DNA from 4 places in the Butyricicoccus sp. AM32-19 genome. Region 4 is predicted to be linked to each of the others. Evidence: predicted binding sites of a transcription regulator. Region 4 holds the regulator's gene; each other region holds the start of a gene.
The links. Region 4 encodes LexA, which represses DNA repair genes until DNA is damaged. Its sites were predicted from a motif close to CNAACANNTGTTNG; they were not measured.

Region 1 (6,011 bases), 190 kb from region 4:
TCGCGCTCGGAGGCCGGTCTGCACCTGCTGCTGCACATGCGCAACGGCATGCTCGAGCACGAACTTATTGAGCGTGCAAAGGCGGTTGGTGTGCGTGTTTACCCGCTTTCAGCGTACTATACGCCGCCGGTCAAGCCGCCGCGAGCAACGCTTGTGCTCGGCTATGCCGGTCTGACCGAACAGCAGATTGGCGAGGCGGCAAAGCTGCTCAAGCAAGCCTGGACAAAATAAATGCAACCCGAAGTGCGATAAATTTCTGCGAAAATTTGTAGCACTTCGGGTTTTTGTTTCGTATTACCGGTGAAAGGAGGATGGAGCATGACCGCAAAAACACCCGAACAACTCGTCAGCGTCTACGGCGACATGGTATACCGATTGGCGTATGCGCAGACGCGCAGCCGTCACGATGCGGACGACATTTTTCAGGAGGTCTTTCTCCAGACCGTGCGTAAAAAGCCGGTTTTCGACAGCGAGGAGCACGAAAAGGCATGGCTGCTGCGGGTGACGCTCAACTGCCTGAAAAACCACTGGCGCATGGCATGGCGGCGGCACGACACACCGCTCGATGACCGCATTCCGTTTCCCGAGCCGGAGGACAGCGCACTGGATGAAGCCCTGTGGCGGCTGACGCCCAAGTACCGCACGGCAGTGCATTTATTCTACTGCGAGGGCTACACCGCAGAGGAGATTGCGCGCATGAGCGGGGAAAAACCGTCCACGATACGCACACGGCTGACGCGCGCACGGGCACAGCTGCGCGAATTGATGAAAGGAGAACTGGACGATGGATTTTCACAAGCAGTACCGCGACATGAATGAGAATATCACGCCGAGCGACACACTGGTGCAGCAGACGATCGCCAAAATGGAGAGCGGCAGGCCGCACAGAGCGCGAAAACCGCTCAAGATCATCCTTGCGGTTGCGGCGGCACTGGCCTGCGTGAGCACCGCCGTAGCCGCCAATCAGGAGGCGGTTCTGCGGGTGCTGTACCAAATTGCGCCCGGCATGGCGGAGTACCTGCAGCCGGTCGGGCAGGTCTGCGAGGACCGGGGCGTTAAGCTGGAGGTCGTTTCGGCGGACGTGGAAGGCAGCACGGCAAAGGTGTATTTGTCGCTGACCGACACCACGGGCAGCGTGTTCGGCGATGCCGCGCCGGATATGTACGACAGCTGGCATTTGGATTATCCGCGCTTGGGCAGAACTGCACCGCTGTCCTGCGGCTGCTCGACGGTTGACTACGATCCAAGTGCCCGCACGGCAACATATTTTCTTCAAATTGACGATTTGGGAGGAGATGTTCCGGCAGGCGCGTTCAAGTTTTCGTTTAACAAGCTGCTGATTGGAAAAGTAGAGCAGGAAGATGTTCCGGTAACGGCGGATTTGTCCGCAGTGACGCAGAATGCACCGACCGAGAACCACGATATCAACGGTCTGAGTGCGTCGGATATCTCGCTGTACGAAACCATGCACGACTATGATTTTCTTGTTCCGCAGGGCACTTTGTGGCAGAGTGAGAATGGGGTATGCGCACTGATTGCTGCCGGATGGCGAAATGGAGAACTGCATTTGCATTATCGCACAGATGGTTCGCTGACGCTGGATAATCACGCAGATTTTTCGACCTTGCACCTTGCGGACGGCACGGAACGGATGTGCGAATACACGGTATCCTACAAGGATTTTGACAATGATATTGATTACACAGAGTACGTTTTCCCGATGGCATACGAGGATGTTGCCGGCTGTACACTTACCGGTGATATCTACACCGCAAGCGACCTGATGGACGGCAGCTGGGCGGTATCCTTCCGGCTGACGCAGTAACGCAACATGAGGACATATCCGGTAGATATGTCCTCATTTTTTATCCGTTTTATCCTTTTTCTTCACCGAATGCGCGAACACGACCGACTGATCACCGAATTTCTGCCGCAGTGCGTCAACCGTCTGGTCGAGCTTATGCTGGCGGTCGCGCTTCTGGATATCCTCGGCGGCATCAAACAGCGAAAGCTGCTCGCACGACTGATTTTCCGGCAGCAGATTGGCTGCCGTGACCGACAGCAGGCGCACCGGCTTGTCCATCGGCCAGTGCCCGAGCAGCAGCTGCATGGACAGGTCGATGAGCGCACGCGTGGAATTGGTCGGCCGCTCAAGCGTTACCTGCCGTGAGCGGTTGTGAAATTCCGGGTCGCGGATGCCGAGCTGCACGGTCTGGCACACCATGCCGCGCTTTCGCAAACGTCTGCCGACATTGTCGCACAGCGCCGTGATGCCCATGCGGCATTCGTCCGCGCCGAGCAGATTGTGCGCGAACGTCATGCTGTTGCCGACCGATTTGACTTCTCGTTCCGCGTAAAATGAGCGCACAGGCTCATCGTCCTCACCTCTGGCGTAACGCAGCAGAAGATCGCCGTTTTTGCCCAGAATGCTGTGGATAAACGCCGGATCGCAGGCGGCAAGCTCGCCGATCGTGCGTACGCCCAGTTGGTTCAGCCGGTCGCTGGCGCGTTTGCCGACATACAGGAGCGTGTTCGCGGGCAAGGACCACACGCGCTGCTTGAAATTTTCGCGCGAAAAGACCGTCGTGCCGTCCGGCTTTTTGTAATCGCTGCCGAGTTTGGCGAACGCGCGGTTGAACGATACGCCGACCGAGATGGTCAGTCCGACCTCCTCGCGCATGCGGCGGCGCAGCTCGTCCGCGATATGCTCACCGGAGCCGAACAGGTGCATCGAGCCGGTGACATCGAGGAAGGATTCATCAATGCCGAACGGATCGACAAGATCGGTGTACTGCAGGTACAGCTCGTTGCACTTGCGCGAAAACTTCACATATTCGCTCCGATGCGGTGCTACCAGCCGTAAATCCGGGCATTTTCGTTTCGCCTGCCAGATGGTCTCGGCGGTTTGTACGCCGAAGGCTTTGGCCTTCTCGTTCTTGGCGAGAATGATGCCGTGGCGGCTCTCCGGATCACCGCAGACGGCGGTCGGTCCGTCGGCAAGCGACGGGTCGAGCAGCGTTTCCACACTCGCGAAAAACGAGTTGCAGTCGCAGTGCAGAATGGTTCGGTCCATCGGTCATCATCTCCTCCCGAACGAATGTTTGCATTGTATAACTGCATTATATCCGAAAAAAATGTGCTTGACAAGTGGGAGAATGAGGTGCATACTGTATTTGCAAGCAAGGGTGCCGTGATGAGCGGCTGAGAGGGCGAGAGCCTAACCTTTTGAACCTGTTGGTTAGCACCATCGTAGGGAAGCTGTCGCATACACTTGAAATTTTAATGCTCCGGTTTTACCGCATGGTGAGACCGGAGCATTTTTTCTTGCGGAAAAGAGGATATTTGCATGAAAGTAAACGGTAAAGAACGTGCCGTTCCCGCAGAGGGCACAGTTCTGGCGCTGCTGAAGGAGCTGGGTCACGACCCGCAGCGTGTGGCTGTCGAGAAGAACGGCACCATCATTCCGCGTGCGCAGTTCGCGGAAGAGAAGCTGACCGATGCAGACCATCTGGAAGTCGTATGCTTCGTGGGCGGCGGCTGATACCCTTCGCACCAAACCACAGTTTGGTGCGAAGGGGACATACTGCGTAAAACGCGGATATGTCCCAAAGAAATTTGCGCGCTGCGAGCGGCACACACATTTTTTACTGGTATGAAAACAAAGATACAAGCTCCCGGTTTTCAAAAAAATTGCAATGCAATTTCTTCCCGATTAAATGCACGCTGCGCGTGATTACAGGAGAAAAATCATGATTTTAACCAAAGAACAACTGCATGACGCACTGGTGGAACGCCACGGCGCGGATATTCAGGCTAAGCTGGACAAGGCGTGTGTCGGCATTGCGGGTCTGGGCGGGCTTGGCTCCAACCTTGCGATTTTTCTGGCGCGGCTGGGTGTCGGTCATCTCATCCTCGTGGATTTCGATGTGGTGGACATCACCAACCTCAACCGACAGCATTACACGATGAAAGACCTTGGCATCCCGAAAACGCTCGCACTTGTCGAGCAGCTTGAGGCCATCAATCCCTATCTCACCTACGAGACTTACACCGAGCGGGTCGTTCCGTCCAACGTGGAGCGGCTGTTCTCCGGCTGTGATGTGGTCGTAGAGGCGTTCGACAAGCCGGACCAGAAGGCCATGCTGCTCGAGAATCTGCTTACCAGACTGCCGGAAAAGCCGGTCGTATCGGGCAGCGGCATGGCAGGCTACGGCTCAGCGAACCTGATCAAGACCGAAAAACGATTCGGCCATGTGTATCTCTGCGGCGACGGTACAAGCGATGTAGCCGACGGTCTCGGCCTGATGGCGCCGCGCGTAGCGGTCTGCTCGGCACATGAAGGCACGATGGTGCTGCGCCTGCTCATTGGCGAAACGGAGCCGTAAATAGAAAATGGAGAACAGAAGCCGCAGCTTTCATTCTCCGCTCTCCATTATTCTTTCGGCTGATCGGAACCGCAGTGTGCACACTTGACAGCCTTGATCGGAATCTCGCTGCAGCAGAACGGGCAGACCTTGGTGGTCGGCTCTGCGGGTGCTTCCGGCTTTTTGCCGAGCGCAGTCAGCTTATTGACCGCTTTGAGCAGACAGAACAGCACGAACGCCATGATCAAAAAGTTGATGATCGAGGTGATGAATGCACCGTAGCGCAGTTCCACACCGCCGAGGTTCAGCACGAAACCGCTTAAATCGGTGCCGCCGAACAGGCCGAGAATCGGGTTAATGAGGTTATCGGTCAGTGAAGTCACGATGCTGGTGAACGCACCGCCGATGATAACACCGATTGCCATGTCCATCACGTTGCCGCGCAGCGCGAAGACTTTGAATTCTTCGATAAACTTTTTCACTTTTACGTTCCCCTTTCTTATTTATACTATCAGTTTATACGTTTCCCTTAAATGGGTCAAGAAAAAAGGAGTTTTTCACATGAAAGATACACTTGTAATCGGCGGACACGAGTTCCAGTCCCGCTTTATCCTTGGTTCCGGAAAGTATTCGCTCGACCTGATCAACGCTGCCGTGCAGAACGCAGGCGCACAGATCATCACGCTGGCGCTGCGCCGCGCAAATGAGGGCGGCACGGCTAACATCCTCGACTATATTCCGGAGGGCGTAACGCTGCTGCCGAACACCTCGGGTGCCCGCAATGCCGACGAGGCGGTTCGCATTGCGCGTCTGTCGCGTGCGTGCGGCTGCGGCGATTTCGTCAAGATCGAAATCATGCGCGACAGCAAGTACCTGCTGCCGGACAATCAGGAGACCATTCGCGCGACCGAGATTCTCGCAAACGAAGGCTTTGTTGTCATGCCGTATATGTATCCCGATCTGAACGTTGCGCGTGATCTGGTCAACGCGGGCGCGGCCTCCATCATGCCGCTGGCGGCTCCCATCGGCACGAACAAGGGTCTCGCTACCCGCGAGTTCATCAAGATTTTGATTGATGAAATTGATCTGCCGATCATCGTGGACGCAGGCATCGGCCGTCCGTCGCAGGCTTGCGAGGCGATGGAGATGGGCGCGGCAGCTATCATGGCCAACACCGCGATTGCCACCGCAGGCGATATTCCGGCGATGGCTGAGGCGTTCAAGCAGGCGATTGAGGCAGGCCGCACGGCGTACCTTGCCGGTCTGGGCCGCGTCCGTGAGACGGCGTCGGCATCCTCTCCGCTGACCGGTTTCCTGCAGGATTAAGACGGAAAGAGGGATATTTGTCATGGAAAACGAAAAAAACGAAATGATTTCCGCGAAATACATCACTGCTGATACCGATCACATGGAGTATCAGCCGGGCATGGACAACATCGGCTCCGAGGTGCAGGACGAGGTCATTTCCCGCATGAACGCCTATGACGCGGATGCCTATACGGCGGCTGACGTACTGCGTGCGCTTCGCAAGGACGTTCTCTCGCCGGAGGACTTCGGCGCACTGCTGTCTCCCGCGGCGCTGCCGTTCCTTGAACAGATGGCACAGCGCGCACAGGCCGAAACGCGCAAGCATTTCGGCAACTCGGT
Region 2 (6,011 bases), on a different contig from region 4:
GCATGGGCCTTGTCAAATGGGGGCTGACGTTTTCCATGATCCGCAAGGGCATTTTCCTTGTCAGCGTGTTCGTCCTGCCGCCGATCTTCGGGGCAACGGCCGTTATGTTTTCCGAGCCGCTGTCGGACGTTGTTGGTGCCGTGTGCTCGGGGTGCGCTGCAATCTTTATTTTACCGAAGCTGGTCAGAAAACAGTGCTGCAAGCAGAGTGAAGAGTGTGTGTTGCCTTAACCATCTTCACGTTCATTCTCCATCCTCCATTTTTCATGCTCGATTACTCTCCGCTCTTTGTACAAACTACCCCTTTACGAACGCATTTCTACTCTGTATAATAAGGTAAGATAGAAAACTCTTTCCGTCGAACGGAACAAGAACGATAACGGAGGAACAGAACATGGACGTTAAGGAACGCGCACTGCAGGCACACGAAAAATGGGGCGGCAAGATTGAGGTCGTAGCTCGCTGTGAGGTAAACAGCAAGGACGATCTGTCGATCGCGTACACGCCGGGTGTTGCCGAGCCGTGCCTTAAGATCAAGGACGATCCGTCTCTCAGCTACAAGTACACGCGCCGCCACAATCTGGTTGCGGTCATCACGGACGGCACTGCGGTGCTCGGTCTGGGCGATATCGGTCCGATTGCCGGCATGCCGGTTATGGAGGGCAAGTGCGCGTTGTTCAAGGCGTTCGCTGACGTGGATGCGTTCCCGCTCTGTGTGGCTTCCAAGGATGTGGACGAGATCGTCCGCACCATTCAGTTGATCTCCGGCTCGTTCGGCGGCATCAACCTCGAGGACATCGCGGCTCCGCGCTGCTTTGAGATCGAGCGCCGTCTGAAAGAGGTCTGCGACATTCCGGTATTCCACGATGACCAGCACGGCACGGCTGTCTGCTGCGGTGCGGCTCTGCTCAACGCCTGCCGCCTGACCGGCCGCAAGGTGGATGAGATCAAGATGGTTGTCAACGGCTGCGGCGCGGCTGCTATCGCCGTTACCAAGTTCCTGATGTTCCTCGGTGTCAAGCACATCACGATGGTTGAGCGCTTCGGCATCGTCTGCGAGGGCGATGAGCGCCTGAATCCGGCACAGCAGGAGATGGCCAAGGTCACCAACCGCGAGCACATGACCGGCACGCTGGCCGATGCTGTCAAGGGTGCGGATGTATTCTTCGGCATGTCCGCTCCGCAGGTGCTTACTGCAGAGATGGTCTCCACCATGGCCAAGGACCCGATGGTATTCGCTATGGCAAATCCGGTGCCCGAAATCTGGCCGGAGGACGCAAAGAAGGGCGGCGCTGCCGTTGTCGGCACCGGCCGTTCGGACTACCCGAACCAGATCAACAACGTGCTTGCGTTCCCGGGCATTTTCCGCGGCGCACTCGATGTTCGCGCAAGCGACATCAATGAGGAGATGAAGCTGGCAGCGGCTAAGGCGATCGCGGCCTGCGTTTCCGATGAGGAGCTGAACGCGGAGTATATCATGCCGATGGCGTTCGACAAAAAGGTCATCCGTTCGGTAGCCGATGCCGTTGCACAGGCTGCCCGCGATTCCGGTGTGGCCCGTATCTGAGCGCAGCAGACGAAAAGTTACAGATAAGACAAAATCAACCGCGCGGGAACAATCTCGCGCGGTTTTTGCGCAAAAGTGCGTGCACGCACACGCACAAGTTCGCGGAATGACAAAAACAGCGGATTGCACAACTCGGCTTTGTGAAAAAATGCGTTTGACATTTACAGTGCATAAGGGTACAATAAGAATAACAAAAATGCGTTTGTTCTGCGCAGACGCAGAGAGAAGATTATGGAGGGAATAACTATGTTAGATCCGAAGAAAGTAAGACTGGGTATCTGCCCGATCGGCTGGTCCAATGATGATATGTGGGATCTCGGCGACGAGAACACCTTCCAGCAGTGCATCTCTGAGATGAAGCTCGCTGGTTTTGACGGCTGCGAAGTAGGTCACAAGTATCCGGAGGACAAGACTGTCCTCAAGCACATGCTGGACGCACGCAACCTGACCATCGCTTCCAAGTGGTTCTCCTCTTTCCTGGTTGACAAGCCGTACGAAGAGGTAGAGGCTGAGTTCATCAAGGAGCTGGATTACCTGTCCTACGTTGGCGCTACCGCAATCAACGTATCCGAGCAGTCCGGTTCTATCCAGGGCCAGCTGGACACCCCGGTTCTGGACGACAAGAAGCGCGTTCTGACCGACGAGGAGTGGGATCGCTTCACCACCGGCCTGAACAAGCTGGGCAAGCTGTCCATGGAGAAGTACGGCATCCGCACCTGCTTCCATCATCACATGGGCACCGTATGCCAGACCGTTGAGGAGACTACCCGCCTGATGGAGAACACCGATCCGAAGTATGTATTCCTGTGCTTCGATACCGGCCACTTCACTTTCGCTGGCGAGGATCCGGTAAAGATGCTCGAGAAGTTCGCTGACCGTGTTGGCCATGTTCATCTGAAGAACATGCGCATGCCGCTGGTTGAGAAGGCTCGCGCTGAGCACTGGTCCTTCCTGGATGCAGTTCGCGCAGGCGCTTTCACCGTACCGGGCGATCCGGACGGTTGCGTAGAGTTCGACGCTGTATTCGATCTGCTTGACAAGGCTGGCTACACCGGCTGGATCATGGTAGAGGCAGAGCAGGATCCGGCTAAGGCTAATCCGTTCGAGTACGCTAAGATGGGCCGTGAGTACATCACTGCACACACCGGTCTGGGCGGCGAGGTTGTTCTGAAGAAGTAATTCTTCGCATATCGCGCAATAAAACACGAAACCGAGGGCATTTGCCCTCGGTTTTTTGCGTTCCCCAAAGGATATATGTCGTTAAGAACCGTTTGCACCGACCGGAAGCCTCCCCTGAAAGGAGAGGGGAACCGCCGAACGGCGGTGGAGGGGGTTGCCGTACCCACGGCAGAGGATTTCGCACGCTGCGGCGTGCGGGAATGTTGCCGCTGCGCGCGGCGGGCGCACAAGAGGGTAGACAACCTGCGGTTTTCCACCCTCTTGTGAATCACCCCTTTTCCCGCAAGGGCTTGGGTGCAGATGGTAGACTGCGTAAGCATGAAAAAGGGGAACGGCAGTCGGGTTACCGTTCCGTAGGGCAGACCAATGTGTCTGCCCATTTCTTTACCTATACGCAATGTCAGATACCTTTCTGCTACACATACGGTTTAGTCTACGCAGGCGCGGCATACCCGTGCCGCGCAACATTTTTACCTGTGCAGATTATCCAAATCCTGCGATTGCAGCCGGTTTGTGTCGGAAAACGAGTTGCGCGGCACTGTTATGCCACGCGTAGCGGCAATCCCCGCCGCAGTCTACGGCAAAACGCTTCGCCCGGAAGCGGTGAACCGCCTGCACGGTTCGGATGCCCTGAAAAACCGGTGCCGAAACCCCTCAGTCGCAGCAAGCTGCGCCAGCTCCCCTTTCAGGGGAGCCTGCAACCGTCCGGAGGGCGCAAACCGCTTCGCCTTTTATTCATTTGCCGCTATATAAATCGTTGCAAATTCTCCGAAAATAGGGTAGAATAGTAAACAGGAATAGAATAAGGAGTGTGGAGCATGGAAGCACAGAAATATAAGCGCGTACTGATCAAGATCAGCGGCGAAGCCCTTGCGGGCGATAAGCATTTCGGCCTGAACTTTGATGTCATCGGTCCGGTATGCGATGTGATCAAAAAATGCAACGAAGAGGGCTGCGAGATCGGCATTGTTGTCGGCGGCGGCAACTTCTGGCGCGGCGTAAAGGACGGCGGCGGCAAGATGGAGCGCACCCGCGCGGACCACATGGGCATGCTGGCAACCACCATCAACGCACTGGCTCTGCAGGATGCTTTGGAGCAGCGCGGCGTGGACGTTCGCGTGCAGACCGCTATCGAGATGAACAAGATCGCTGAGCCGTACATCCGTTCCCGCGCGACCCGTCACCTTGAAAAGGGCCGTGTCGTTATCTTCGGTTGCGGCACTGGCTGTCCGTTCTTCTCGACCGACACCGCAGCGGTTCTGCGTGCGGCAGAGATCGGTGCGGACGTTATCCTGCTGGCAAAGAACGTAGACGGCGTGTACGATTCCGACCCGGCTGTCAACCCGGATGCCAAGAAGTACGACCACCTGAGTTACATGGATGTGCTCAATCAGGGTCTCGGCGTTATGGACTCCACCGCGACCTCGCTGTCCATGGATAACCATATCCCGATTCTGGTATTCGCGCTTTCCGACCCCGAAAATATTCACCGCGCTGTTAACGGCGAAAAGATCGGCACGATCGTTGAGGAGGTAAAATAATGAAGGAACAGATCAAGTCCCACGAGGCAAAAATGCAGAAAACGCTGGACGTGCTCTCCAAGGAGCTGGCAGCAGTCCGCGCAGGCCGCGCAAACCCGGCGGTTCTCGATAAGATCACCGTTGAGTATTACGGTGCACCGACCCCGCTGAATCAGGTTGCGGCAATCTCTACTCCCGACCCGCGCACGCTGGCCGTCCAGCCGTGGGACGGCTCGGTGCTCAAGGCCATCGAGAAGGCGATCCAGGTCTCCGACCTCGGCATCAACCCGCAGAACGACGGCAAGCAGATCCGTCTGAACTTCCCGCCGCTGACCGAGGAGCGCCGCAAGGAGCTTATCAAGGGCGTTTCCAAGACCGGTGAGGAGGCAAAGGTTGCGCTCCGCAACATCCGCCGCGATGCACTGGATAAGTTCAAGGCAGCGCAGAAGAAGAGCGAGATCACCGAGGACGAGCTGCACGACGGCGAGGACAAGATGCAGAAGCTGACTGACAAGTATGTCAAGGAAGTTGATGCAATGGTCGCTAAGAAGTCCAAGGAACTCGCAGAGGTTTAATCCAGGGGGAAGTCCGCTGCCTGCAGCGGCATAAAATCGGATTTTCGCAGAAAATCCGTAAAAAGCGGGAGCATGTATCTCGCTTTTTACACAAGGGAGCATAGCTGTGTGCCGCAAAGCGGCGCGCAGATGTGCTCGCAGGACGTATCCGAGCGTTTGCTCGGTACGTTCCGATCGACCGAAAACGTGTTTTCGGTCGAGGAGCGAAGTGACATTGGGGGCGGCGGATTCGTCGCCCTTTTGCATGAAATTGGCAGGAAAACCTGCTGCAAGAGGGACAAACAGGGAGGAAACAGGTTGGGTCTGTTCACACGAAAAAAGAAGGATAACGCGCCCGAAAACCGTCCGGTGCCGCGTCATATTGCGGTCATCATGGACGGCAACGGCCGCTGGGCCAAGAAACGCGGTCTGCCGCGCAAGGCCGGTCACAAGGTCGGCGCGGAGACGTTCCGCACCATTGCCGCCTACTGCAAGGACATTGGCGTGCAGTATTTCACGGTCTATGCATTCTCTACCGAAAACTGGAAGCGTCCGCAGGATGAAGTCGATGCGCTGATGAATCTCTTCCGCTCCTATCTGAAGGAAGCGGCGGAAACCATGTTCGAGCGCGGCGTAGCCGTGCGCGTGCTGGGCGACCTGACTGTTCTGCCGGAGGATATCCGCGCGCAGATCGCGGAGGTGGACGAGATTGCCGATCGGCTTGGTCCGGACGCGGCAACAGCCTCGCTGTGTATCAATTACGGCGGCCGTGACGAGATCAAAAACGCCGTCCGTGCCATCGCGGAGCAGGTGAAGAACGGCGAGCTGGCACCTGAGGATATCACCGAGGATACCATCACCGCCAACCTGTATACCGCGCACATGCCCGATCCCGATCTCATCATCCGTCCTTCAGGCGAGATCCGCACGTCCAACTTCCTGCTGTGGCAGTCCGCCTACTCGGAGTATTACTTCACCGATGTGCTGTGGCCGGACTTCAAAACCACCGATCTGGATGCGGCAATCGACAATTTTAACAACAGAAACCGTCGTTTTGGCGGCGTTTAATATCCAATTAGGGTGATAAAACTATGAAAGCAAGAGTATTGTTTGGCGTATTCGGCTTTATTTTTGTGCTGCTGGCGCTGTATGTGTTCCCGCCGATCGTGCTGGAGCTTGTCGTGGCGGCGCT
Region 3 (6,011 bases), on a different contig from region 4:
CTGCTCGAACCCCTGTACACGTGCACGATGTGTCGACATATCAGGCAGGCCGCTGATGATCGCCACTTCGCCCTCCTCACCAATGCTTTTCGCTAGCAGCGAGGCCGCGACACGGCTGGATGCACCGCTGTTTTCTCCGACAAAACACAGCCGTTTGGAGCCGGGAACATCCGAGTCGAACAACACGATCGGAATGCCTTTTTCCGTCAAGTGATTGATGCGGTCACACAGGCGCTGATTGCGCGTACCGCGGAGCAGAATGCCGTCAATGCCGTGCTCCTCCAGGTAATATAAAATAGAAAGCTGTTCGTTGACGTTTTCACTGTCGCAATGAAAATACTCTGCATGGACTGACTGCGCGCTTTCGCTCATCAATGCATCCTGCATGCCGCGAATGACTTTTTCAAAGAATGGATTAGTCAGCCGGGGCGAAAGCACTGCCACACGATAACTCCGTTCTGGCTCAACTTGCTGTATAATCTCTTTCGGTTTACGTGTGGGTAGCTTATAGCCGAATTCATCGATGATCTTCTGCACATGTGTACGCACTTCGTTGCTTACACCTTCACGGTCGTGTACTACTTTGTCTACCGTTCCGCGCGATACGCCTGATAGCTCTGCGATTTTACGTATGGTCATCTTCATGGCTGTGTTCCTCCGCGTTTGCTTTCCTTTCGTTTATCATATCATAAAGAAGAAAAGGAGGAAAGAGGGGACACACCCATGCAGACAGAAGAATGGCTCAGCCGAGAGAGTACAGCCGCGCCAAGATGAGAGAGAGAATAGGTATGTTCAAAAATAGAGAATGTGTAGATGAACTGCACCCCATTTGTTAGACAGTATGATATACTATCTAACAGATGGGGTGCTGTTCAGACGGCTGTGCCTTTTCTTTACTCTAATTGAGTGTTACAGACAATGAAAAAATGAAAAAAGAAACATCATTCTTCATTTTCCATCCTCAATTCTCAATTCAGAATCTTTTCCATTTCAGAGATCATTTCATCAAACAGCTTTGTTGCGTCCTCGATCGGCTTCGGGCTTGCCATATCCACGCCTGCGCCGCGCAGCAGCGTGATCGGGTCGGCAGAGCAGCCGCCGGACAGGAAGCCGAGGTAATCCTTCACCGCCGGTTCACCCTCCCGCAGAATGCGGCGCGACAGTGCGATGGCAGCGGCGTAGCCGGTCGCGTACTGGTAAACGTAGTAATCGTAGTAGAAGTGCGGGATGCGCGCCCATTCGAGCGAAATCTCCTCGTCTACGTTCATTTCCGGTCCGAAATACTGCTCGTTCAGCTTTTTGTACATCGCGCAGAGCGCTTCGGCGGTCGTGCCCTCGCCGCGCTGCGTCATCTCGTTGGCGGTCAGCTCGAACTCAGCGAACATGGTCTGACGGTACAGCGTGCCGCGGAACTGCTCGAGGAAGTGGTTGATGAGGTACGCGCGCTCCTTTTTATCGGTCGTGACGGACAGCAGGTATTCCATCAGCAGGGCCTCGTTGCAGGTGGATGCAACCTCGGCAACAAAGATAACGTAATCCTGATACGCGGTCGGCTGGGTCTTGTTGGACAGGTACGAGTGGATAGAGTGGCCCATCTCATGCACAAGCGTGAACACGTCGTCGAGCGTGCCCTTGAAGTTGAGCAGTACATACGGGTGTACGCGCGCGCCTGCCGAGTATGCGCCCGAGCGCTTGCCCTCGTTCTCGTACACATCGATCCAGCCGTTGGCAAAGCCTTCGCGGAGCAGATTCAGGTAGTCCTCGCCGAGCGGCGCAAGCGCCTTCAGTGCGATCTCCTTGGCCTCCTCGAACGTGAATTTCATCTCCACGCCGTCCACGACCGGCACATACAGGTCGTACATGTGCAGCTCGTCCACGCCGAGCAGCTTCTTTCTCAGCGCAACATAGCGGTACATGGGCGCAAACGAGCGGTGCACCGCGTCGATCAGGTTGCGGTAAATCTCGGTCGGCACCTCGTTGCCGTCGAGCGCGGCATCCAGTGTCGAGGGATATTTTCTCACGTTTGCGAAAAACAGTAGCTGCTTGAGCTGCGCGGACAGCGTTGCCGCCGAGGTGTTGCGGAACTGGCCGTACACCGAGTACAGCGAATCGAACGCGGACTTTCGCAGCACACGGTCGTAGGACTGCATCAGCGGGATGAACGTGCCGTGCGTGACCGGATGCGCGATGCCGTCCTTGTCCACTGCGTCCGGGAATTTGAGGTCAGCGTCGTTGAGCATGGAGTAAATGTCATCCGGGCTGGCGGCCATTTCGCCTGCAGCGGCGAGGATTGCCTCCTCCTTGTCGGACAGCACATGCTCTCGGCGGCGGCGAATGCGGTCGATATTCAGGCGGTACAGCTCCAGCTCGGGTGCTTCGGCGTACAGACGGTTCATGTCCTCATCGCTGATGGCGAGCAGCTCAGGGGTCTCAAACGCGGCGGCAGACTGAATTTCGACCGCGAAGCGCGTCACCTGGCTGACCATCTCCTGATAGGCGGCGACGCGGGTGTCCTCATCGCTGCGGCGCTGGGCGTAGTGTACGAGCGCGTCAAATGCAAGGCTGATTTCATCATCCAGACGGAAAAAAGACAGCAGAACAGCGCCGCTTTCGGCCAGTCTGCCGCGGAATGCAGTGATGCGCGGAATGAACTCCTTGGCCTTCGCTAACGCGGCACGCCAGTCATCGTCGGTCGCAAACAGATCCTGAATCGCCCATTTGTCCTTTGCGGGCACATCTGCGCGGGCGGGAATTTTATTGGTTTCCATGGAAATACTTCCTTTCTGGTAGAGTTTTTCTCTGATTATTATGATACCGCAACAGCAGGTTTCATGCAAGCGGATTTACGGCTAAAAAACAGACATCCCTCTCACATTTCCGTAAGAGGGATGGAGTCTATTCTTCCTCCGGCAGCGAATTGCCGTAGGTTTCGAGTGCGCGCTTGATATCATTCCACGCAAAACCGCGACGCTGGAGTGCCGCAACGGCTTTTTCGACCTCTTTTCGGTCGGAAACGTCACCGCGCAGGCGTTTTTCGAGCAGAGCCAGCATTTGCGCCTCATCCGGAGAGAAGGTCTGCATAGCCGCTTCTGCGGTGTCGCGGTCTATGCCGCGGCGGGTCAGCTCCTGCCGGATGCGTGCCGCGCCGTAGCCCTTGCGCGTGTAGCCGCGCACAACGCTTTCCGCGAAAAGCTCGTCATTGAGCATACTGCGTTCGATCAGCCACGCAAGCGCGTAATCGGCGGCTTCCTCATCGTGTCCTTTGGCAAGCAGCTTGTCGCGCAGCATTTTCGCACTCAGCGCCCGGTAAGACAGCTGTTTTACCGCCATATCGAGGGCTGCGCGGTATTTATCCTCGCTCATTATTCTTCGTCGAGGTCGTCAAAATCGTCCGCGTCGATGGAGACCGCCTTGGAGGACGACGGACGCGGTGCCTTATCCGCAGGCTTTTCGGCCTTCTCGGTCGGCACAGCGGCGGAAGGACGTGCCGCATGGCTCTGCGCCAGCTTGCTGCGCTCCTCGGCTACCTTTTCCATGATCTGCTTCTGTACGTCATCCGCGATGTCCGGATGATCCTTGAAATACTGCTTGGCAGCATCGCGGCCCTGACCCAGACGGGTATCGCCCATGGAGAACCACGCGCCGGATTTGTTGAGGATGCCGAATTCCACGCCGAGATCGACCAGCTCGCTCGTGCGGGAAATGCCTTCGCCGTACATAATATCGAACTCAGCCTGCTTGAACGGGGGAGCGACCTTGTTTTTTACAACCTTTACGCGGGTGTGGCTGCCGATCAGCTCGGTGCCGTTTTTCAGATGCTCCACGCGGCGAACCTCCATGCGGACAGACGCATAGAACTTGAGCGCACGGCCGCCGGTGGTGACCTCCGGATTGCCGTAAATGACGCCGACCTTCTCACGCAGCTGGTTGATAAAGATGGCTACGCACTGGCTCTTGGCGATCGAGCCGGCCAGCTTGCGCATCGCCTGACTCATCATGCGGGCATGCAGACCGACGAAGGAATCGCCCATTTCGCCTTCGATTTCGGCGCGCGGTGTCAGCGCGGCAACCGAGTCGATAACCACGATGTCGATCGCGCCCGAGCGTACGAGCGCCTCCGCAATGTCCAGACCCTGCTCACCGGTGTCCGGCTGGGAGACCAGCAGGCTGTCAATGTCAACGCCGAGTGCCTTGGCGTAAACCGGGTCGAGCGCGTGCTCGGCATCGATAAACGCAGCCGTGCCGCCCAGCTTCTGTGCCTCTGCAACGCTGTGCAGCGCAACCGTGGTCTTACCGGAGGATTCCGGTCCGTAGATCTCAATGATTCGGCCGCGCGGCAGACCGCCGATGCCGAGCGCGAGATCCAGACCGATCGAGCCGGTCGGGATGTGTTCGATATTCATGCCGGTGTTTTCGCCCAGACGCATAACCGAGCCTTTGCCGAACTGCTTTTCGATCTGACCGAGCGCAGCGGCAAGTGCTTTCTTCTTATCAGTCGCAGGAGCGACCGGTTCCAACTGCTTTTTGGTAGCCATGATAGCATTTCCTCCTGAAAAAGTTACAAATATGCAAGCCGCAGAGCGGCGGTGTATTCGGATTCGATACACCCATTATAACAGGGTGCTGATTTGAATGCAATGATTTTATCGAAAATTTGTTCGATAAAATTTGATATAAAAAATCCTGCCTTTTCAGGCAGGATTTTCAACGGGTCTTATTTACCCTGTGCGTCGATATACGCCTTCGCATGCTGCTTGAGCTTGTCGAAGGTTTCCTCGCTCAGCACATGCTCGATGCGGCACGCATCCTCAGCGGCGGTCTCAGCGTCCACGCCGAGAGCGGTGAGGAACGCGGTGAGCACGGTGTGGCGCTCGTAAATGCTGGTGGCGATCTGCATGCCGGATTCGGTCAGTCCCAGCAGACCGTTCTGGTCGATGGAAACGTAACCGTTATCGCGCAGCAGGCCAACGGCACGGCTGATGCTCGGCTTGGAAAAGCCGGTGTAGTGCGCAACGTCGATCGAGCGCACCTGTCCATTTTTCTGCGTCAGAACCAGGATGGCTTCCAGGTAGTTTTCCGCGCTTTCCTGAATTTTCAATGCACGGACCTCCTTTTTCTAAGATACACTTTTCTGTAGGGCAGCACATGGGTTGGTCCTGCCGCGAAATTCTATGATAGTATATCTATTTTATCATGACTTGCGTGTTTTTGCAATCTGCGTTGAACAAATTTCAAGCGGAAACAGCGGCTTGTGTTACGGCTGATCGGGCGGGAGCGGATTTTCCGGTGTATTCTGCGGCTCGGGCTGCGGTGCGGGAGCCGGCTGCTCGAACGGCTGCGGCTCGGGCATTTTGCGGTCAATGCTGCGCAGGGTGCGGTGCATGCTGAACAGCATCATAATAAATTCATAGCCGAGCCGTGCAGCAATATTTCCGACAATAAACAGCAGGATCGCCCAGAAAAAGTGGAAAAACAGCAGAATAACACTGTAAACAGCCAGCGCAGCGACCGTCATGCAGTACAGGATTTTCAGCAGACCCTCGGTGTATGCGTGCCGGAAATTGAGAAAATCATGCAGCTTTGCCGCTGTACCGTGGTAGTGATTCGGTTTGCGGACAAACAGCGTGTACAGCGCGATGCCACCCGCAAGAATCAGTAAAAGTGCCAGAATCGGCAGAATCATTGTGAAAAGCGGTGTGTATGTATAGGTGTAAGCGTAATTCATGGTATGCACCTCTCCTTTGGAAATGGGTTGATACATTTTTAGTGTACCATATTCTGCGGGGTTGATAAAGGGAAAGTTGAATAATTGAGAATGGAAAATGGAGAATGGAGAATGCAGGTGAGGGGAAAATCGGTGTATTTATCAGGTGAGAATGGCGTTATCATTAAGAAACGGCGGCAATCGTGGAATCGCAGGGGCGGCCGGCGACCGCCCGCATACCGTTCAATATTACGTTCATTTTCCATTCTCCATTCTCAATTTTTCATTTCAAACCGCCTACGACCAT
Region 4 (6,011 bases):
CATGCGTCGGCGCGCCTGCGCCACATCGTCCTTGGTTTTCGGTCGGTGAATGGCAGAAAGCGCATCTACTGCGTCCGGCAGGCGGTATTTCGCCCGCAAAAGTTCGGGCAGCGGATCGGGCCATTCACCAGTCAGCGTGTCGAGCGCGGCAGCGGTTACACGCTCAAGATCGCGCTGGGTCAGTCCCGCCGTCAGCGGATAGACCGGCACGATGCGTCCCGGGTGGTCAGCGTCCGGTGCGACCTTCTCCGACTGCGGGGAGACCATCGTGCGGCCGCGTCCATAGCCCTGCACCTTGCCGTAGAACACATACTCCTGTCCGACGCGCAGCTGCGCCGCAGCATACGGATTGTTGAAGTAGGTGACGTTCAGCGTGCCGGTTTCATCGTAAATCGTACACTTGACCAGCGTCAGGCCCTTGCGGATACGGTTGACCTTGGGTTCGGTGCCGACCACAGCGCGCACAGCATACTTGTCCTCCATGCCGATTTCCGCAATCGGCGTGATGTGAGTGCGATCCTCGTAGTCGCGCGGGTAGGTCTCGAGCGCGTCACGAAGCGTGCGGATATGCAGTTTTTCGAGCAGCTTCGCCTTTTTCGGGCCGATGCCCTTGACGAACTGGATGCTGTCATCAACCGATGGCATGAGGATTCTCCTTTGGGAATTTTGATTTGCAAGGCACCCGCTTTACGGGGCGCACGAACCGCGCAGGCGGTTCGCCCATTCTGGGCGGCGCCCTTTTTTCTGCACCAATTGACCGGGGCGCACGAACCGCGCAGACGGTTCGCCCTAACGGGCGGAGCGTTTTTCGCTGAAGTTCAGCGGGAGTTCGCCTACGCGGCGGGCGCATAAGAGGGATGGACACCAAAGGTTTCCACCCCTCTTATGAATCTCCCCGTTTCCTCTTAGCACAGCGAAATTTGCAGAACTGAGACTATAAAGGAACGGCAGAGGATTTTTTCTTCCGCAGGACGACTGATAGCCGTCCATGTATCCGCGTATTCGCAGGGTCAGATACCTTTCTGCTACACATACGGGCAACTCTACGCTGGGTGCGGCATAACAGTGCCGCACCCTGTGTAGCAGCAATCTATCTGTGAACTGCGAACAGGTTGCGAAAGATACGCTGTGGTAACCCGACTGCCGTTCCCCTTTTCGAAGCGGTCGCCGCTCTCTGGTCTGCGCCAGACTAACAAACAAAGGGAAACGGGAGTTAAGAGGGTAGAAACCGTAGGTGTCTACCCTCTTGCCCTCGCTGCGGGCGCGGCAAATCCCCCGCTTGATTTCAAGCGAAAAACCTCCCGCCCGTTAGGGCGAACACGCCTGCGGCAGTTCGCGTCCCCCGCTCAGCCGGTACTGAAAAGGCTGCTCTTAATACTCGCGGTAAACCGCCTTCACCACGCCTAAAATCTGGCACCCGGTGCCGTTGATCGGCGGATACGCCGGATTCTCCGGCATGAGCCAGACACCGTCCGGCGTGATGTTGAGCGTCTTGCAGGTGGCCTCATCCTCGAGCAGCGCGATTACGATGTCGCCGTTGCGCGCCTGCACATCCTGCCGGATAATGACCAGATCATCATCCATAATGCCCACGCCGATCATCGAATCGCCGCGAATGCGCAGCGCGTAATACTCGCCGCCGCCCACTGCCGGTTCGAACGGCACATAGCCGATATGCTCCTCCACCGCGAGGATCGGCATACCGGCGGTGACGCGGCCCAGAATCGGCACGCGCGGCACCATGGAAGGGCCGCTGACCGGCGTCAGCGCACGCGATTTATGCTCATTCGGCTCCAGATAACCGGCCTCCTGCAGCTTTTTCAGGTGCGCATGCACGGTGGACGGCGACCGCAGTCCCATCTCTGCACCAATCTCGCGCACCGAAGGCGGATAGCCGTGTTCGAGGGAATAACTGCTTATATACTCCAGTATCTGCTGTTGTTTGGCGGAAATCTTCTTCATTTTCGGCACTCCTCGCTGTTTCCGTCGGAACATACGTTCGTAATTTTATCCTTATTATACCGCAATCCGCTGCAATAAGCAAACATTTGTTTGCATTAACCTGCACGAATTTTCCGCGTTATTCGACACTATCCTTCAATTTATCCATTTTCTGCCGCCGTGTTGAAAAATAACGCAGTTTCATCACCGCATTGCTTGTATTTTACATGATTTTGTTATATCATATAAACAGCAAAGGTATTGATTATTGCAAGGGGACCCGCATTCTGCACCCCTAACTCGCAGGGAGGTTTTTATATGACCATCAAGACCGATCTCGGATATATCGACATTACCAACGAGGTGCTGGCCGGCATTGCCGGTTACGCAGCATCCTCCTGCTTCGGTGTCAAAGGCATGACCATCCGCTCCATGTCGGACGGACTGGCGCATCTGCTCGGACTGGAAAACCAGTCGCGCGGTGTAAAGGTCACCGAGGCTGTGGACGGCGGTGTCAACATCGACCTGCACATTGCAGTCGAGCACGGTGTGAATATTGCCACCGTCTGCCGCTCTATCATCGGCGAGGTACGCTACAACGTTGAGCGTCTGACCGGTGTGGACGTGAAGAACGTCGATATCTATGTAGAGAGCATCAAGGCGGACTGACACCTATAGGGGACTTCGCAAGTCCCCTATATACGGAAATCAGTTCCGTAGAAACTGACTTCCGATACCCGAACGACGCGCCCCAAGGGCGCTGAGTCGGAGTAACAAAACCCACGCTCATGTCGCGGGTTTTGTTGCGGCGAAATACGCCGCTGATTGCATGCCGCGGCGTAACCGCGGACGTCTGCGGACGGGACCAATGGCTCGGATTGCCCTAAGGAAATCCTGCCATGCGGTTACGGTTTGCAAGCAAACCGAAATCTTATTACGCGCAACTGCGCGGTTACTTTTAGGGAGAGATTAAATTAAATGGCAGATCAGAAAATCAACGGTGCGCTGTACCGGTCCATGGTGATCGAGGGCGCACTCGCCATTGCCGAAAAGAAGGAACAGGCAAACGAACTGAACGTATTCCCGGTGCCGGACGGCGATACCGGCACGAATATGTCCATGACGATGGGTTCCGCGATGGCTGAGATGGAAAAGCTCGCTGAGCCGACCCTCGCCAAAGCGGCAGATGCGACCGCTTCCGCGCTGCTGCGCGGCGCGCGCGGCAACTCGGGTGTTATCCTGTCGCTGCTGTTCCGCGGCATGGCGAAAAAGCTGCGCGAGACCGACGAGGCCGACGGCCGCACACTCGCGCTTGCGCTGCGCGAGGGCGTAGACACCGCCTACAAGGCGGTTATGAAGCCCGCTGAGGGCACCATCCTGACCGTATCGCGCGTTGCGGCACAGCACGCGGTCGAGCTGTGTCAGGCCGAGCCGACGCTCACCGCAGAGCAGGTTCTGGCAGCGATCATCGAGCAGGGCCACACCGCACTTGAGGAAACCGTTCATCAGAATCCGGTGCTCGAAAAGGCAGGCGTGGTTGACGCCGGCGGCTTCGGCTTTATCACCATCTTCGAGGGCATGCTGGACGCGCTGCGCGGCATCCACAAGGAACGTGCTGTTGCGGCAGAGCCGACCAAGTTCACCGCAGACTTCGCTGCGATGAGCGACGAGGACATCACCTTCACCTACTGCACCGAGTTCATCGCATCCCGCAAGGACAAGGCACGCAATGTTGCCCGTCTGCGCTCTATCCTGAACGAAATCGGCGATTCGCTGGTTGTTGTCGAGGATGATGATATCGTCAAGGTACACGTTCACACCGACCAGCCGAACAAGGCGCTCGAGGAGGGTCTGAAATTCGGTCCGCTGCTGACCGTTAAGATCGAAAACATGCGCGAGCAGCACACCGCCAAGGTAATCGAGGGCACGGCAGACGCGCCCAAGGAGCGCGTAATCGTCCCCGCAGAGAAGAAGTTTGGCTTTGTAGCCGTTGCGGCCGGTGAGGGTCTCAAAACCCTGTTTACCGACCTCGGCGCGGACGTTGTCGTGCAGGGCGGTCAGACCATGAACCCATCCACCGACGACATTCTGCACGCTGTCGATGCCGTTCCGGCGGAAATCGTTTTCGTGCTGCCGAACAACAAAAACATCATCATGGCTGCCGAGCAGGCGGTTCATCTCTCCGAGGAGAAAAAGGTGATCGTCGTGCCGACCAAGACCATCCCGCAGGGTATTTCGGCCATGCTGGCGGTCGATTCGGAAGCCGAGCAGGACAGCGAGCTGGCGCTTGCTATGCTGGACGCGGCAAAGCACGTCCGCAGCGGTCAGGTGACGTATGCGGCCCGCGACAGCGAGTTTGACGGCAAGAAGATCAAGCAGGGTGAGTATCTGTCGCTGTGCGAGGGTAAGCTGTGCGCCAACGGCAAGGAAACCTCGGTCATCAAGAAGCTGGCGCGCGAGATGGTCTCCGACGACAGCGCGTTTGCAACCATTATCTTCGGCGAAGGCGTTACCGAGGAGCAGGCCGCTGAGGTCGAGAACCTGCTGCACAAGGAAAATAAGGAGATGGAGATCAACGTCATCGACGGCGGTCAGCCGGTTTACTACTACATCATTTCGGTAGAGTAAACCGTCCGGAAAGCATAAAAAAGCATCGAGAGAAGCTCTCTCGATGCTTTTTTCGTTAGGTTTTACTGAATAAACTCTGCCGCCATGCCGAACATCGCCTGTGCATCCAGACCGGTGTCGCAGCCGCTGATGAGGTACGTTACGCCGTCCTGCTCCCAGAGTACGGACTGGAACATTTTATCCTCCACCTCGTCCGAGCCGTAGCTGATAACGAGTTCGCCGTTCTTCTCCTGCTGCTTTTCCTCGTCGGACTTCTCGTAGTCGGGCGGTACGAAGCGGTAGTGCGCATCGCGGTAGGTCAGCGTAACGCCGTTTACCTCGGTGGTCGTTGCCGGTACCGGATTGTCCTGCTCGTCCTCGGTGAACACGGTGTAGCTCTTATGTGCGGACAGATTCAGCTCCGCGCCATCCTTCGTGTAGGTCGCGTCCACCTCGCTGACTTTTTCGGTCTCGCCCATGTCGTTCTGTGCGGTGGTATCCACATCAAAGCCGTAGCTGAACGTATACTCGCCAATCTTGTCCGGCAGCGTGAGCGCTACACCTGCATCAGCCAGATGCGCCTGCGTGCTCGACAGATCCAGCCGCTGGTCAGACCAGCCCTCACTGAAAATGCCGCCCATGCCGCCGGCGGCGAATGCGCCGGTCACCGCAATCGCAGCGACAGCGGCAACCGCGACAAAGCGTTTGCTCCACAGATGACGCTTGCGTGCCGGTGCATTGTTCAGTGCAAATTTGACGCGCGCCTGCATCGAATCCGGTGCATGCAGCTCATCTGCACACTGATGCAGCATTTCCTTGATTTCGCGTTCCATTTTGATTTCATCCATGATTTGCAGCCTCCTTCGGCTTCCGTTCTTCGGTCAGCGCCTGCCGCAGATGGCGGCGAGCGGAAAAAAGGCGGGATTTCACCGTTCCCTCGGTCACGCCGGTCGCCTGCGCGATCTCACGCACCGAGCGATCATCGAAGTAATACAGCACCACGGTCACGCGGCGTTTTTCGTCCAGTGTGTCGAGGGCGGCGTACAGACGGCGCTGCTCATCCGTCCGCAGCACGGCGGACAGTGCGCTTTCGCTCTCACCTGCATCGAAAAATTCGGATACCGGCGTTTCCCGTTTGGCTTTGCGGCAGTACTTCCATGCCGCGCGCGACAGCGTTCTGAGCAGCCACGGCCGGAATTTGCTGCCGTCCCGCAGGGATTTGATGGACTGTGCACAGGTGACAAAGGCCTCCTGCGCCAGATCCTCGCCGTCCGTCCTGCTGCCGGTGATCAGGCACGCAAGGCGATATGCATCGTCCTTGTAGCGCTCGTACAGCTCGTCGAACGCCTGCATATCGCCGTACTGCATGCGGCTGACAAGCTCTTTATCGTTCATAACTTTCTATCCTTTCCCTGGGTGCGTCTGTATATAAGAGCAGCCACTCCGGATTCGGTTCATTTTAT

Region 1: dinB (DNA polymerase IV) is a predicted target of LexA. The motif match lies at 3,091-3,104, and genes of this name have one in related genera.
Region 2: iolE (myo-inosose-2 dehydratase) is a predicted target of LexA. The motif match lies at 1,758-1,771, and genes of this name have one in related genera.
Region 3: recA (recombinase RecA) is a predicted target of LexA. The motif match lies at 4,648-4,661, and genes of this name have one in related genera.

The regions. Positions count from the first base shown of each region.
Region 1 covers NZ_QUIX01000001.1:200,405-206,415, forward strand. Annotated here, with positions in the region: gene pdxR (MocR-like pyridoxine biosynthesis transcription factor PdxR) at 1-231, shown strand, start outside; gene DW806_RS00925 (RNA polymerase sigma factor) at 319-819, shown strand; gene DW806_RS00930 (hypothetical protein) at 785-1,825, shown strand; gene dinB (DNA polymerase IV) at 1,859-3,073, opposite strand; TPP riboswitch at 3,172-3,274, shown strand; gene thiS (sulfur carrier protein ThiS) at 3,347-3,541, shown strand; gene thiF (sulfur carrier protein ThiS adenylyltransferase ThiF) at 3,750-4,385, shown strand; gene mscL (large conductance mechanosensitive channel protein MscL) at 4,433-4,846, opposite strand; gene DW806_RS00955 (thiazole synthase) at 4,926-5,690, shown strand; gene thiH (2-iminoacetate synthase ThiH) at 5,713-6,011, shown strand, end outside.
Region 2 covers NZ_QUIX01000004.1:146,266-152,276, reverse strand. Annotated here, with positions in the region: gene DW806_RS05770 (MATE family efflux transporter) at 1-230, shown strand, start outside; gene DW806_RS05765 (NAD(P)-dependent malic enzyme) at 394-1,566, shown strand; gene iolE (myo-inosose-2 dehydratase) at 1,813-2,745, shown strand; gene pyrH (UMP kinase) at 3,564-4,286, shown strand; gene frr (ribosome recycling factor) at 4,286-4,840, shown strand; gene uppS (polyprenyl diphosphate synthase) at 5,213-5,887, shown strand; gene DW806_RS05740 (phosphatidate cytidylyltransferase) at 5,911-6,011, shown strand, end outside.
Region 3 covers NZ_QUIX01000003.1:101,804-107,814, reverse strand. Annotated here, with positions in the region: gene DW806_RS04285 (LacI family DNA-binding transcriptional regulator) at 1-645, opposite strand, end outside; gene pepF (oligoendopeptidase F) at 969-2,768, opposite strand; gene DW806_RS04275 (regulatory protein RecX) at 2,896-3,363, opposite strand; gene recA (recombinase RecA) at 3,363-4,535, opposite strand; gene DW806_RS04265 (metal-dependent transcriptional regulator) at 4,715-5,098, opposite strand; gene DW806_RS04260 (DUF4282 domain-containing protein) at 5,255-5,725, opposite strand.
Region 4 covers NZ_QUIX01000001.1:5,662-11,672, reverse strand. Annotated here, with positions in the region: gene recG (ATP-dependent DNA helicase RecG) at 1-645, opposite strand, end outside; gene lexA (transcriptional repressor LexA) at 1,372-1,962, opposite strand; gene DW806_RS00040 (Asp23/Gls24 family envelope stress response protein) at 2,260-2,610, shown strand; gene DW806_RS00035 (DAK2 domain-containing protein) at 2,920-4,569, shown strand; gene DW806_RS00030 (hypothetical protein) at 4,632-5,396, opposite strand; gene DW806_RS00025 (RNA polymerase sigma factor) at 5,389-5,943, opposite strand.